Regions from separate parts of the Pseudomonas frigoris genome, predicted to be linked through region 3. Evidence: predicted binding sites of a transcription regulator. Region 3 holds the regulator's gene; each other region holds the start of a gene.
The links. The regulator FliA, encoded in region 3, starts transcription of late flagellar genes. The targets are predictions, from matches to a motif close to CTAAAGTTTNNNNNNNNNNNGCCGNTAA.
Positions count from the first base shown of each region.

Region 1: a site for FliA is predicted at 2,127-2,154, ahead of ACMXYH_RS05005 (methyl-accepting chemotaxis protein). Genes of this name have one in related genera too.
Region 2: a site for FliA is predicted at 2,109-2,136, ahead of ACMXYH_RS16515 (methyl-accepting chemotaxis protein). Genes of this name have one in related genera too.
Region 4: a site for FliA is predicted at 2,253-2,280, ahead of ACMXYH_RS27965 (methyl-accepting chemotaxis protein). Genes of this name have one in related genera too.

Region 1 covers NZ_CP180479.1:1,112,508-1,116,222, forward strand. The annotation lists gene ACMXYH_RS04990 (DUF1631 domain-containing protein) at 1-496, shown strand, start outside; gene ampD (1,6-anhydro-N-acetylmuramyl-L-alanine amidase AmpD) at 561-1,121, shown strand; gene ampE (regulatory signaling modulator protein AmpE) at 1,118-1,954, shown strand; gene ACMXYH_RS05005 (methyl-accepting chemotaxis protein) at 2,243-3,715, shown strand, end outside.
Region 2 covers NZ_CP180479.1:3,611,888-3,615,602, reverse strand. The annotation lists gene ACMXYH_RS16515 (methyl-accepting chemotaxis protein) at 53-2,044, opposite strand; gene ACMXYH_RS16510 (hypothetical protein) at 2,453-2,983, shown strand; gene ACMXYH_RS16505 (aldo/keto reductase) at 3,033-3,715, opposite strand, start outside.
Region 3 covers NZ_CP180479.1:5,232,166-5,235,880, reverse strand. The annotation lists gene flhF (flagellar biosynthesis protein FlhF) at 1-357, shown strand, start outside; gene fleN (flagellar synthesis regulator FleN) at 474-1,304, shown strand; gene fliA (RNA polymerase sigma factor FliA) at 1,301-2,041, shown strand; gene ACMXYH_RS24045 (chemotaxis response regulator CheY) at 2,209-2,580, shown strand; gene ACMXYH_RS24040 (protein phosphatase CheZ) at 2,611-3,399, shown strand; gene ACMXYH_RS24035 (chemotaxis protein CheA) at 3,437-3,715, shown strand, end outside.
Region 4 covers NZ_CP180479.1:6,060,877-6,064,591, reverse strand. The annotation lists gene clpB (ATP-dependent chaperone ClpB) at 1-1,447, shown strand, start outside; tRNA gene ACMXYH_RS27985 (tRNA-Asn) at 1,764-1,839, shown strand; tRNA gene ACMXYH_RS27980 (tRNA-Pro) at 1,849-1,925, shown strand; tRNA gene ACMXYH_RS27975 (tRNA-Lys) at 1,931-2,006, shown strand; tRNA gene ACMXYH_RS27970 (tRNA-Pro) at 2,104-2,180, shown strand; gene ACMXYH_RS27965 (methyl-accepting chemotaxis protein) at 2,348-3,715, shown strand, end outside.

The DNA of each region.
Region 1 (3,715 bases), 2.7 Mb from region 3:
CGGGCTGAACAGTTCGGCCTTCGATCCGTTCGCCACCAGCGAATTTTTCAGTGAGCTGGAAGCCTTGCACGTTCAACTGTTCGAGCGTCCAGGGCAAAAGCTTGAACAGTCTCTCGATACTCCGGTAATGGTCCAAGTGCTGCAGGAAATCGTCCTGCGAACCGCGGACGAAGGGCCGGCCGAAACGGCGTCAGTTCGTTTACCGGAGGACGATGCCGGTTTGCTTCAGGTCGATCAACTGCGGTTGGGGTGCTGGGTCGAGTTTCAGGAAGACGAGGACAACACCCTTCGCTGCAAGCTGGCGGCGATCATTGAAGCCACCGGCAAGTACATTTTCGTCAATCGCACTGGGATGAAAGTGCTGGAGCGCAGCCGCACCAGTCTGGCGCTGGAATTGCGTCGTGGCGCGGTGCGCGCGCTGGACGACACCTTGCTGTTCGACCGGGCGCTGGAGTCGGTGATCGGCAATCTGCGTCGCCTCAATCGCGGCAAGTGATCGCGCCCCGAGGGTCTATCGCGGCATACTGGGCGCCTACACAGTCGTCGTTGAAGGAACCTGTATGCAGTTGGACCCCGCGAGCGGTTGGTGTCAGGGCGTAGATATTTGCCCCTCGCCCAACTTCAATGCGCGCCCCTCGGGCGAAATTTCCCTGCTGGTGATCCACAACATCAGTCTGCCGCCAGCGCAGTTCGCTACCGGCAAGGTGCAGGAATTTTTCCAGAATCGTCTGGATGTCACGGAGCACCCTTACTTTGAAGGGATCGCCGACCTGCGAGTGTCTGCGCACTTTCTGATCGAACGTGACGGCACCGTCACTCAGTTTGTCTCTTGTCTTGAGCGTGCCTGGCATGCCGGCGTCTCGAGTTTCGAAGGGCGGGAAACCTGTAACGATTTTTCCTTGGGCATCGAACTTGAAGGCACGGATGATCTGCCGTTCACCGACGCTCAGTATCAAGCGTTGACGACCCTGACCCGGCAGCTGCAAAGCGCGTTCACGGCCATCACCGCACAGCGCATTTGCGGGCATAGCGACATTGCACCCGGGCGTAAAACCGATCCGGGGGCTGCGTTCGACTGGGCACGCTATCGGGCGGCCCTGGCAAAAGAGGAACAACAATGAGTTTTCTGGTGTTGCTGTTGGCGGTCTGGATCGAGAAGTTCTCGGCCCTGCGCCATCGGGTTCAGCGTGATGGTGGATGGGTTCGCGAGCTGAACAAGCTTGAGGTCAGTCCGCGTCTGGCGAAAAGTCCGTGGTTGATTTTGCTGATACTGGTGTTGTTGCCAGCGGCACTGCTGGGTTTGCTGCTACTGGTATTGGACCCAGTGGCTTACGGTCTGCTGGCGTTGCCGGTGCATCTGCTGGTGGTGATTTACAGTCTCGGCCGCGGTGATCTGCTGGCCGGTCTCGGGCCGTTTCGCGATGCCTGGCGCCGGGAAGACCTGCAAGCGGCCGCTCATGTAGCGGACCGCGATGTGGGTATCTGCGCCGATAGCGGTGAACAACTGCTGGAACGGGTCGAAGGGCATCTGCTGTGGGAGGCTTATCAGAGCTTTTTCGCGGTGATTTTCTGGTACTTCCTGCTGGGGCCGGTCGCGGCCCTGAGCTATCGACTGCTGGCCCTGGCCGAAGAACACGGGCAGAACCCGGCCGTGGTCGAGCGCGCGGCAAAACTGCGTCATGCGTTCGACTGGGTGCCGGTGCGTCTGCTGGCGGCGAGCTTTGCGTTGGTCGGCAACTTTGTCGCGGTCAGCCGGGTGATGCTGCACGAGCTGCTGAACTGGAACATCAGCGCCGCTCAGCTGATCGAAAAGGTCGGGCTGGTGGCCGGTGAGATCCCGGCCCCGGTGGTCGGGCCTGACGGCATCAACAGCCTCGACCGGATCTGGGAACTGCTGCTGCGCGCGGCGGTGCTCTGGTACGCCGGTTTCGCGCTGTGGACCGTCCTTCCGTAAGCACACTGACCCCCTGTAGCAGCTGGCGCAGCCTGCGTCCGACTGCGCAGCAGTCGCCAACTCAGTCACCGCGGTTTGTCAGGCTCACCGCGTAATCAGGATTTACGACTGCTGCGCAGCCGGACGCAGCCTTCGGCAGCTGCTACCAGACCGGGAGCGTCCTCCCGTTAACCTTAAGTTACAAAACCTCCCGCCGATTTGAGCTATACAGAGACAGCGCCGAATAGTGGCTATCTGCTCTCGACCCGCGCCTGCCAATAAAAATAAGAAATCAAAGGGAGACTTCCAGTGAAGAGCTTGCTCTATCCCGCCGTCGCGCTGATGAACCGCCTGAGCTTTGGCATGAAGTTCAGCCTGATCAGCGTGCTGTTCCTTGTGCCGATGCTGGTGACCAACTTCTATCTGGTGCGTGATTCTTATCGAGAATTCCAGGGCACCCGGGTCGAACTGCAAAGCCTCGACCTGCTGGGCAGTAGCCTGACGTTACGGCGCGATCTGGAAACCCTGAACAACCTTGTGCAGATCAACGTCACCCTTGGTCAGTCCGGCAAGGCCGGCAATGTCGAGTCACAGATCAGTACCCTGGGGCAAAGTGTGCTGACCCGTTTGCAAGGGCTGACGGCGATGACCGCGGACGCTGAGCAAATCATGGTTTTCGATGGCAAACGCGATGAAATGATCGCCGCGTTCAAGGCCCAGCAAACGGAAAACTCCCTGCAAAGCAAAAGCGCGATGATCGGCAAGTTGCTCGGCAACGCACAAATTTTCAGCCAGATCATCGCCAGTCAGGCCGGCCTGAGCCGCGACACCCAGAGCGACATGCGCCAGCTGAGCGAACTCATTACCAATGTCACCCCGCCCGTGACCCAGCTTCTGGGCGAAGGCCGGGCGATGGGTTCTTTTTCGCTGGGGCAGGGCTTTCTCAACTCGGCATCGAGTACCCGTTTTGATGAGTTGCTGGCGCAGATCGAAAAACTGCAGGCCGAATATGCCTTGAAGTTGCAGGACGCGCTGGGCTCCAGCAAAGCGGCACGGGAAACCCTGGCCGCCCAGGCTGATAGCAGCAAGGCATCGTTGAAAAAGGCCAGTGAACTGTTCGAAGAGCAGGTGGTGATGGCCGACACGCTGGATGCGCCGTGGCAGGGCTTTTACGATCAGGTCACGGGCCTGATGGACCAGACCTACCAACTCAACGAAGCCACCCTGAAGTTTCTCGGCACCCAGTTGCAACAGCGACTGGAGCAGAACCGCACCCACATGGTCTTGCAGGCCGTGGCGCTGTCGGTGGTGTTTGTGTTGATTTTTTACCTCTACGGCGGCTTCTACGCCTCGACCCGCACCACCCTCAAGCGTCTTGGCGCGGTGATGGACAAGGTCGCGGCCGGCGACATGACGGTAACCTTCAGCGCCAACAGCCGCGATGAACTGGGCGAGTTGGGCGAGGTGTTCAACGGCACCGTGAAGAAAATCCATGACCTGATCGAGCGGGTCGGCCAGACCGTCACTGAGGTCGAGCGCCAGGCCGGGCAGGTGGAGAACGTTTCCGCCCAGAGCAACCAGGCGGTGGCGGGGCAGCGCACGCAGATCGAGCAGGTCGCCACGGCCATGAACCAGATGTCCGCCACGTCCCTTGAGGTTGCACGCAGTGCCGCGGCAGCGGTCAGCAGCGCTCATAGCGTCAATGACGAGACCATCAGCGGTCGCGGGCTGGTGGAATCCCAGCAGGGCAGCATCGCTGCACTGGCCAGTGAGATCGATCAG
Region 2 (3,715 bases), 1.6 Mb from region 3:
ATTGTCAGGTTGGCCGCTGAGTGCCGGGGACGGCACTCAGGGTAGGGCAGAATTAACGAACTCTGAACCGCCCCATGATCGCGCTCACGCGACTGTTGGCTTCCAGCAGTTGTTGGGTATTGAGCTCGCTGGCCTGGCCGCTTTTCACCAGTTCGTCGACCATGTGACGGATTTGCACCATGCTGCGGTTGATCTCTTCGGTCACCGCGCTTTGCTGCTCGGCGGCCGTGGCGATCTGGGTGCTAAGGCTGTTGATGTGGCTGACGTTGCCGGCCATTTCATCCAGACCGGTGTTGACCCGTGCCGTGGCATCAGCGGCCGACTGGCAGCTGGTCTGGGTGTTTTCCATGGCGGTTACCGACGAACTCACACCCTGCGTCAGGCGGGTGAGCATTTCATTGATTTGCGACGTACTGGCCTGAGTGCGGGCGGCGAGGGCGCGGACTTCATCGGCGACTACGGCAAAACCGCGGCCCTGTTCGCCGGCGCGGGCGGCTTCGATGGCAGCGTTGAGGGCCAACAGGTTGGTTTGCCCGGCAATGGCGCCGATGACCCCGAGAATCTCGGTGATGCGTTGAGCGTCCTGTTGCATGCTTTCGACTTTATGGGTTGCGCTGGCCACTTCGTCGATCAGCGCAATCACGCTGCTGGACGCTTCGCCCACCACGACCCGCGAACGGTCGGCGTTTTCGTTGGCGCGCTGGGTGAAGGCAGCGGTTTCGGCGGCGTTTTGCGCAACGCTTTCGGCGGTCGAACTCATCTCGGTGATGGCGGTGACGGTCTGATCGGTTTCCGAGGCGTGACGCACCAGTATCTGGCTGGTGTGGGCGGAGGTGCGTTGCAGGTTATCCAGGCTGGAGGCCATGGCGCCGGTGGCCAGGGTGACTTCGCCGATCATGTTCTGCAAGTAGGTGATGAAGGCGTTGACCGAGTGGCCGATGGCGCCCAGTTCGTCTTCGGCGCGAATGGTGATGCGTTTGGTCAAGTCGGCGTCACCTGCTGACAGTGCGTCGATGTTGGCCTTCAGGGCTTTCATACGCTGGACCAGTTGGCGAATCGCATAGATCTGTAGCAACACCAGCAGGATCACCATCGGGATTTGCAGCAGGCTCAGGGTGCTGAGCACGTCGTCGCGCTGGGCGGTGATCAGCTTGGTCGGCAGGGCGGTGGCGAGGAACCAGGGTGTGCCTTCGATCGGGCGCATGAAGAAGGTGCTGGCTTCGCCGTTGTTGTCGAACTCGCCCCGCTGCGACTGGTCACGGTTTTGCAAGCCGGCCTTCACCTGGGTAGCGAACGGCGAGTTGCCGGCCAGCTCACTGATGTTCTTCAGTACGATCGGCCCGCTGATGCGCGAACTGTTGCTGATGATCTTGCCGTCGGCTTCGACGATCAGCATTTCGGCGCCGAGGTCTTTCTCCTTGCGTGCCACCAGGTCATTGAAAAAACCCAGGGTCACGTCGATGGTCGACACGCCGTAGGCCGCGCCATTCTTCTGGATGGCCATGGCGCAGTTGGTGCGTGGCTCGGCGCTGGCGTCATCTTTATAGGCTGCCGCCCACGCGCATTGGCCGCGCGGGGTTTGCATGCCGCCTTTGTACCAGGTCTGGTCGTAGTAGTTGGGCGCGGCATCGCTGTTCCAAAAGGTGTTAACGGCCAGTTTTCCCGAGGCATCCCGGTGCCAGAACGTGCTGAACTTGTTGCGCCCGGCTTCGCGCTGACCGGGCAGCGGCCAGATCCCGCCGCCGAACACTTTCAGCTCGCCGTACTGGTCGACCAGGCCCGGCAGGACGGTGTCGATGGCGGCGCTGTCGAGCAGGGGAATGGTCTGGGTGATGCTTCGCTGTTGCGCCTGAACCTTGTTCAGTTCGCCCTGGATTTGCTCGGCGACTTCGGCAATTCGGTTGAGGGCCACTTGTTCTTCGGTGTGACGCAGCTTCGGTGCGACCAATTGGCTGATGCCGACCACTGTCAGCACGGACAACAGCAGGATGAACAGGACCAGAAACAGCGTGTAACGAGCCTGAATGGTACGGAATGCGGGCATGGGACCGGTCCTTAGTGCAGCGTTCTTGTTGTGGTCGTCGGTATGAAGTCGACGCTTCCAAGGGCTATCGGCTCGCGAAAGCCGAGCTTTAGGTACCATCGTGCAGGAACGGTGCGGGGTGACGGGCGGTGCGCGGTATAGTGATGGATACAAACTAACTAACCAAAGCGTACGTACCACTTGGTTAGTTGCTATTTCACTTTCCAAGTTAATGCCTGGATCAATGAAAAAGGGCAATTGCCTGGTTGTATCGTAAATGTATGAGAATTGTAAAAAGTCGGAAATAATTGTAGGTGTGGCTAGTGGCCAGGCTGATACTCGCCCGCTCTAAACCAGATTAAACAAGGAGCTTTTTATGGTCGCCTCACACGGACGTCTGCATCAGGTAGCGCAGTCGGAAGTTCGGTCATGACTATCGGCTATACCGGGGCCTGGACGGCCAAGGCAGGGTTGCTGGTCAAGGACACGGCGGGCGGCAAACCTGTGACGCATAACGCCAGGGTCAAGCAGATGCTGGCATTGGTGGGTACCAATCCAACCTTGCTGAACACCGCGAAAATGGATGAGCAGAAACTGCACAGAAACATCAAAGGCTTCGACTCGGAAAACGTCCCCCCCAAACAGCTGGGCAATCTCAGTGCCTTCTTGAGAGGCAAAGGCCTGATTTCCGATATTACGTCGATGACGCTAATGAATGCTGGTGACAAGTTTGACCGGTTTGGGATACAGAAAGACCCGGATGCGAAATTCAACGCACTGGAGTATTTCGCCACCCAACTGGACACCATTCAGAACAACAGTATCAGGGGTGACAAGTACGCCGTGGGCCTGATCCCGGAATACAAAACGGCGATCTACGTGCTGCAGAATTTACAAACTTACGGCAAGGGTAATGGCACGACGGTGCCGACCGACAAAGGCGTCAGCTCCAAGGCGTGACGCCCGATTGTCCTGGCCCACTCAACTTGTCGAATGGGCCAGGTGTCGGTTACCGGTCAAGCAACTCCATGACTTCCTCCGGGTAACGTAAACCAGCCGTGGCATTGGCCGGGAATATCGCTTCCAGCGCTTGCAAGTCTTCGCCGCTGAGCTTCACATCCAGCGCGGCCACATTTTCTTCCAGGTATTTACGCTGTTTGGTTCCCGGAATCGGGATCACGTAATCACCCTGAGCCAGTACCCATGCCAGCGCCAGTTGGCCGGCGGTCACGCCTTTTTCTGCGGCCAGGTCCTGCACTTGCTGCACCAGCAACAGATTTTTGGCGAAATTCTCGCCTTGAAAACGCGGGCTGAAACGGCGGTAGTCGTCTGCCGCGAAATCATCAGGACTTTTCAGCGCTCCGGTGAGAAAGCCACGACCCAAAGGGCTGTAGGGGACGAAGGCAACCCCCAGGCGCTGACACGCAGCCAGACAACCGTTTCCCTCCTGGTCACGGCTCCATAACGAATACTCGCTCTGCAGCGCACTGATCGGATGAACCTTGTGTGCCCGCTCAAGCGTTGCGACCGAGGCCTCGCTCAAACCCAGGTACCGAACCTTGCCGGCTTTCACCAGGTCGGCCATGGCGCCGACGGTTTCCTCGATGGCCACCTGCGGATCGATGCGGTGCTGGTAGTACAAATCCAGGGTCTCGACACCGAGGCGCTTGAGGGTGCCGTCGATAGAGGCGT
Region 3 (3,715 bases):
CTGGCCGGTCGTGGCATCAAATCGAAAAATTATCTGGTCCTGGCAACCACCAGCCAGAAACAGGTTCTAACGGCCGCTTATCACAGTTACAAGCGTTGTGGGCTCGCTGGCTGCATCCTGACTAAACTGGATGAAACGGCAAGTCTGGGCGAGGTGTTGAGCCTGGCCATCAGTCATGAATTGCCGGTGGCTTACCTCACCGATGGCCCGCGGATTCCGGATGATTTGCATCTACCGCGTCGTCATCAGTTGGTCAGTCGCGCCGTCAGCGTGCAAATGCAAGAAGAACCCAGCGAAGAAGCCATGGCTGACATGTTCGCTGATATTTACCACAGCCCGACCAAGCAGGTCGGCTGAGGTATTAATGAACAGTTTTTGTACCTACATCGATGGTCTGCCATGCATTGTTCAGTTAGTGAACGCGCAGCCAGTAATGTGGCCTCCGTCTAAGTAAGACAAGGTAAAGAAAATTCATGGGCAGCATGCATCCCGTACAGGTGATCGCGGTGACCGGCGGCAAAGGTGGCGTCGGGAAGACTAACGTGTCAGTGAACTTGTCCCTGGCTCTAGCTGAGCTCGGTCGGCGCGTCATGCTGTTGGACGCCGATCTGGGGCTGGCGAACGTCGACGTCCTGCTGGGACTGACACCCAAACGTACTTTGGCCGACGTGATCGAAGGCCGCTGCGAGCTGCGCGACGTACTGTTGCAGGGCCCTGGCGGCATTCGCATCGTCCCGGCCGCGTCCGGCACACAGAGCATGGTTCATTTGAGCCCGGCCCAACACGCCGGCCTGATCCAGGCGTTCAGCGATATCGGCGACAACCTCGACGTGCTGGTGATCGACACCGCGGCGGGCATTGGTGACTCGGTAGTCAGTTTCGTTCGCGCAGCGCAAGAAGTCTTGCTGGTGGTCTGCGACGAACCGACCTCGATCACAGATGCCTACGCACTGATCAAACTGCTGAACCGCGATTACGGCATGAACCGCTTCCGCGTCCTGGCCAACATGGCCCAGAGCCCGCAGGAAGGTCGCAACCTGTTCGCCAAGTTGACCAAGGTCACGGATCGCTTCCTTGACGTCGCCTTACAATACGTCGGCGCGGTGCCTTACGACGAAAGTGTGCGCAAGGCTGTGCAGAAGCAGCGCGCCGTCTACGAAGCCTTCCCACGGTCCAAGTGCTCACTGGCGTTCAAGGCCATTGCACAGAAGGTCGATACCTGGCCGCTACCTGCCAACCCGCGTGGGCACCTGGAGTTTTTCGTCGAGCGCCTCGTGCAACAAACCGCAGGACCGGTGCTATGACATCCAGTGGCTACAACCTCTACAAGAAGTCGGCACGTGACGCGCAGTACGAGCTGATCGAGCGTTACGCGCCACTGGTTAAACGCATTGCCTACCACTTGCTGGCGCGTCTGCCAGCCAGTGTTCAGGTGGAAGACCTGATCCAGGCCGGGATGATCGGCCTGCTTGAAGTGTCGACCAAATACGACGCCAGTAAAGGCGCGAGTTTCGAGACGTACGCGGGCATTCGAATCCGTGGCGCGATGCTCGATGAAGTACGCAAGGGGGACTGGGCGCCACGTTCGGTCCACCGCAATACCCGGATGGTCAGCGACGCCATTCGCTCGATTGAAGCTAAAACTGGCCGTGACGCTAAAGATCACGAGGTTGCGGCCGAACTCCAATTGAGTCTCGACGATTATTACGGGATTTTGAACGACACCCTGGGCAGCCGGCTATTCAGTTTCGACGATCTGTTGCAGGACGGCGAACACGAAGGGCTGCACGAGGATGGCGCGAGTGCTCATCTCGAGCCGTCACGCGATCTGGAAGATGAACGCTTCCAGGCAGCGCTGGCGGACGCGATTGCCAATTTGCCGGAGCGTGAGCGACTGGTGTTGGCGCTGTACTACGACGAAGAGTTGAATCTCAAGGAAATCGGTGAGGTCCTGGGGGTCAGCGAATCTCGGGTCAGCCAGTTACACAGCCAGTGCGCGGCCCGTTTGCGGGGGCGTTTGGGGGAGTGGCGAGCGCGCTGAAGGCAGTGTGGGGGCACTGCGAACGCGGCGGGTGGGGTGTTGAACCTTACCGGTCCCGATCTGTTGTGCTCCAGACAGTCATTGAGTGCTTTGCCGGATTGATTGAAATGGCGCGTCCAGGTGCTGGGCGCGTTTAAGACTGCTTGGAGGTCGAATTGGACAAGAACATGAAAATCCTCATCGTTGATGACTTCTCAACGATGCGGCGGATCATTAAAAACCTGTTGCGTGACCTTGGGTTCACCAACACGGTCGAGGCCGACGATGGCACCACTGCCATTCCGGTTCTCAACAGCGGCAGCATCGACTTTCTGGTAACAGACTGGAACATGCCTGGCATGACCGGTATCGAGCTGCTGCGCCATGTGCGCGCCGATGAAAAGCTCAAGAGCCTGCCAGTGCTGATGGTGACCGCTGAAGCCAAGCGCGAGCAGATCATCGAAGCGGCCCAGGCCGGTGTTAACGGCTATGTGGTCAAGCCCTTCACGGCCCAGGCGTTGAAAGACAAGATTGAAAAGATCTTCGAACGCATCGGTTGATGTGCGAAGCCACTGCGCCACGGGGGAGCTATGGAGCATAACGAGTCTTCACAGGGCGATTTCGAATCGACTCTGAAAAAACACGCGGTCGAACTGGTCGAAAGCCTTGAAAAAGGCAGGTTCGGCGACGCTGTGCAACTGATCCATGAGCTCAATCAGACCCGTGACCGTGGCCTGTATCAAGAAGTGGGCAAGCTCACTCGCGAGCTGCATAGCGCGATCGTCAATTTCCAGATTGACCCGCACATGCCGCAAGCCGAGGAAGTCTCGCAGATCACGGATGCCACCGAGCGTCTGGGTTATGTGGTCAAGCTGACCGAGGCCGCTGCCAACCGCACCATGGACCTGGTGGAAAACGCCACGCCACTGGTCAACGGCCTGAGCAACGAAGCCCAGGCCCTGAGCACCGACTGGGGACGGTTCATGCGTCGCGAAGTCGGGGCTGAAGAGTTCCGTGAGCTGGCCCGGCGAGTCGACGGTTTCCTGACACGCAGCAGCGAAGACAATCGCGTTGTGTCGAGCAACCTCAACGACATTCTGCTCGCTCAGGATTACCAGGACCTCACCGGTCAGGTGATCAAGCGCGTGACCCAATTGGTCACCGAAGTTGAAAGCAACCTGCTCAAGCTCGTGCTTATGGCCAGTCAGGTGGACCGCTTTGCGGGCATCGAACATGACCGTGAAGCGATGCTGGCAGAAAAAGATCCGCAAAAACATCTCTCTCAGGGTGAAGGTCCGCAGATTCATGCCGATAAAAGAGAAGACGTTGTGTCCGGTCAGGACGATGTGGACGATTTGCTATCCAGTCTTGGATTTTAGGTTTTTAGGTTTTTAGACCTTTAGGAGCACCCCCTTAATGAGCTTCGGCGCCGATGAAGAGATCCTTCAGGATTTCCTGGTTGAGGCCGGCGAGATTCTAGAGCAACTGTCCGAACAGCTGGTCGAGCTTGAAAGCCGACCCGATGATGCGGACTTGCTCAATGCAATTTTTCGCGGTTTTCACACTGTAAAAGGAGGCGCCGGCTTCCTCCAGCTCAACGAGCTGGTGGAGTGCTGTCACATCGCCGAGAACGTGTTCGACATCCTGCGCAAGGGTGAACGTCGCGTCGACTCGGAACTGATGGACGTGGTTCTC
Region 4 (3,715 bases), 830 kb from region 3:
GGCCAAGCTCAGTCATCGCTACATCACTGACCGTCAGCTGCCGGACAAAGCCATTGACCTGATCGACGAAGCGGCTAGCCGCATCCGCATGGAGATCGACTCCAAGCCCGAAGTGCTCGATCGTCTGGAGCGTCGTCTGATTCAGCTGAAGGTGGAATCCCAGGCGCTGAAGAAAGAAAGCGACGAAGCCGCGATAAAACGTCTGGAAAAACTCCAGGAAGAAATCGTTCGTCACGAGCGCGAGTACTCGGACCTGGAGGAAATCTGGAACGCGGAAAAAGCCGAAGTCCAGGGTTCTGCGCAGATCCAGCAGAAAATCGAACAGTCCCGTCAGGAACTGGAAGCTGCCCGCCGCAAAGGCGACTTGAACCGCATGGCCGAGTTGCAGTACGGGATCATCCCGGACCTGGAGCGCAGCCTGCAAATGGTCGACCAGCACGGCAAAACTGAAAACCAGTTACTGCGCAGCAAGGTGACCGAAGAAGAGATTGCTGAAGTCGTTTCGAAGTGGACCGGCATTCCGGTGTCGAAAATGCTCGAAGGCGAGCGCGACAAGCTGATGAAGATGGAAAGCCTGTTGCACCAACGTGTGATCGGCCAGGACGAAGCGGTGATTGCCGTTTCCAACGCCGTGCGGCGGTCCCGCGCCGGTTTGTCCGATCCTAATCGCCCGAGCGGCTCGTTCATGTTCCTCGGCCCTACCGGTGTCGGTAAAACCGAGCTGTGCAAGGCGCTGGCCGAGTTCCTCTTTGATACGGAAGAGGCGATGGTGCGGATCGACATGTCCGAATTCATGGAAAAACATTCCGTGGCTCGCCTGATCGGCGCGCCACCAGGCTACGTAGGCTATGAAGAGGGCGGTTACTTGACCGAGGCGGTGCGTCGCAAGCCTTATTCGGTGATCCTCCTGGACGAGGTCGAGAAGGCCCACCCGGACGTTTTCAACATCTTGCTGCAAGTGCTGGAAGATGGCCGACTGACCGACAGTCATGGCCGCACGGTGGATTTCAAAAATACCGTGATTGTCATGACCTCAAACCTCGGTTCGGTGCAGATCCAGGAATTGGTCGGTGATCGTGAAGCGCAGCGTGCGGCGGTGATGGATGCGATTTCCACGCACTTCCGGCCGGAGTTCATCAACCGGGTCGATGAAGTGGTGATCTTCGAGCCGTTGGCTCGGGATCAGATCGCGGGCATTACCGAGATCCAGTTGGGTCGCCTGCGCAGTCGCCTGACCGAGCGCGAGCTGAAGCTTGATCTCAGCCCTGAGGCCATGGATAAGCTGATCGCGGTAGGTTACGACCCGGTTTACGGCGCACGGCCGCTCAAACGAGCAATTCAGCGCTGGATCGAGAACCCGCTGGCGCAGCTGATTCTGTCCGGTCGTTTCATGCCGGGCGATACCGCCAAGGGTGTCGTGGAAAACGACGAAATCGTCTTCGTCTGATCCCTGGCCACAGTAAAAGAGAGGAGGCCTCGCATTGCGAGGCCTTTTTTTCGCCAGGCTGTTGAACTGAAAGGAAAAGGCTTGTAAAGTGCGCCCCGCAGTAAGTCGCCCTTAAGGGTTCCCGCTCCCCAAGCAGGAATCTGAAATAAGTTGCAAATCATTAACTTGAAAGCAATTTAGGGGGTTGACAGAGGTGCTTAAGATTGTAGAATAGCGCGCCTCAGACACACGAACGCAGCGATGCGAACGGGTCGAAGAGGTGAAGCAAGCTTCACAGTTGTAAATTGAAATATCAGTAGTAATTGAAATATGTAGTTCCGTGATAGCTCAGTCGGTAGAGCAAATGACTGTTAATCATTGGGTCCCAGGTTCGAGTCCTGGTCACGGAGCCAATTTCAAGCCGGGGTATAGCGCAGTCCGGTAGCGCGCCTGCTTTGGGAGCAGGATGTCAGGAGTTCGAATCCCCTTACCCCGACCATTTTTGGGTCGTTAGCTCAGTTGGTAGAGCAGTTGGCTTTTAACCAATTGGTCGTAGGTTCGAATCCCACACGACCCACCATTTTTGAAACCAGTTAACGCTGGGGTCAGATCTTAAGATCAGAGGCCAAAAGCACTGATCGAAGAAGGCGACTTTTTAAAGGTCGCCTTTTTATTACCGGGGTATAGCGCAGTCCGGTAGCGCGCCTGCTTTGGGAGCAGGATGTCAGGAGTTCGAATCCCCTTACCCCGACCATATTAAAAATCTTCGTATCGAAAGATACGGGGATTTTTTTTGTCTTCGATTTTTTGTCTTCGAGAAATAACACTTCAGTCATCGTACAACTTGCCGATAACGAGGCGACGGGGTACTGCCGAAACAACGCCCCTTATCCAAGCCACTACAAGAAAAGGGCGTTCGTTATGGTGCTTCGTCAGTTAAATATCGCTCCTCGGGCAGCCTTGGGGTTCGCCCTGATAGCCGTATTGGTCGCTTTGCTCGGGATTTTTGCCCTGGGGCAGATGTCGAGCATTCGCGACAGCGAGGTGGCGGTGGAGAAACAATGGCTGCCGAGCATTCGCGGTGGTGACGAGATCCGCGAAATCATGCTGCGCATCCGTACCATTTCCCTGCGCATGGCCCTGGATCAGGATCCGAAGAACATTCCTGTCTACCGTGGCCAGATGGACACTCGCGACAAAGAGTTGAGCCAGAAGATTGCGGCTTATGATCAGTTGGTCAACACCGCAGAAGGCAAGGCCTTGTATGACCAGTTCAAAACCACCTTCGCGGATTATCGCTCCGGCATTGCTCAATCGTTCTCCCTGGCCGAACAGGGTCGCCGTGACGAACTGACCAAACTGCTGCTGATCGACATGAAAACCGTGGTCGATGGATCCGGCAAACAGCTCACAGACCTGGCGGATCTGTTCGCCAAAAAAGTCGCCGCCGAGAGCCAGAAATCCGCAGCGCATTACGAAACTTCGCGGATGATCGTCAGCCTGTTCATCGCATTGGCGGCGTTGGCCACCGTCGGCCTGGCCATGCTGCTGACCCGCAGCATCGTCAAACCGTTGAACGAAGCGTTGAATGCCGCGGAAAACGTGGCACGAGGCGACCTGACGCGCCCCATCGAAACCCATGGCAACGATGAAGTGAGTCGCTTGATCAAGGCGTTGGCGACCATGCAGCGCAACCTGCGTGAAACCTTGCAAGGTATCAGCGGCTCGGCGGCGCAATTGGCGACAGCGGCTGACGAGTTGAATGCGGTCACGCTCGACAGCACGCAGAACCTGCAACAGCAGAACAACGAGATCGAACAAGCGGCGACGGCTGTCACTGAAATGACCACCGCGGTGGAGGAGGTCGCTCGCAACGCGGTGTCTACCTCCGATGCCACGCGCCAATCCAGTGAGTCCGCGCACGCGGGCCAGGAGCGGGTCAGCGAAACAGTCACCGCCATCGGCGCCCTGGCCAGCGATGTGCAGATCACGGGCGGATTGGTGCAGTCCCTGGCCAACCAGTCTCAGGACATCGGCAAGGTGCTGGATGTGATTCGTGCGATTGCCGAGCAAACCAACTTGCTGGCCCTCAACGCTGCCATTGAAGCGGCGCGCGCCGGGGAAAGCGGTCGCGGTTTCGCAGTGGTTGCCGATGAAGTCCGCGCGCTGGCTTATCGCACGCAGCAATCGACTCAGGAAATCGAGCAAATGGTTCAGGGCATGCGTAACGGCTCAACTCAGGCGCTGGATTCCATGCAGGCCAGCTCAACCCGTGCGGCCAGCACGTTG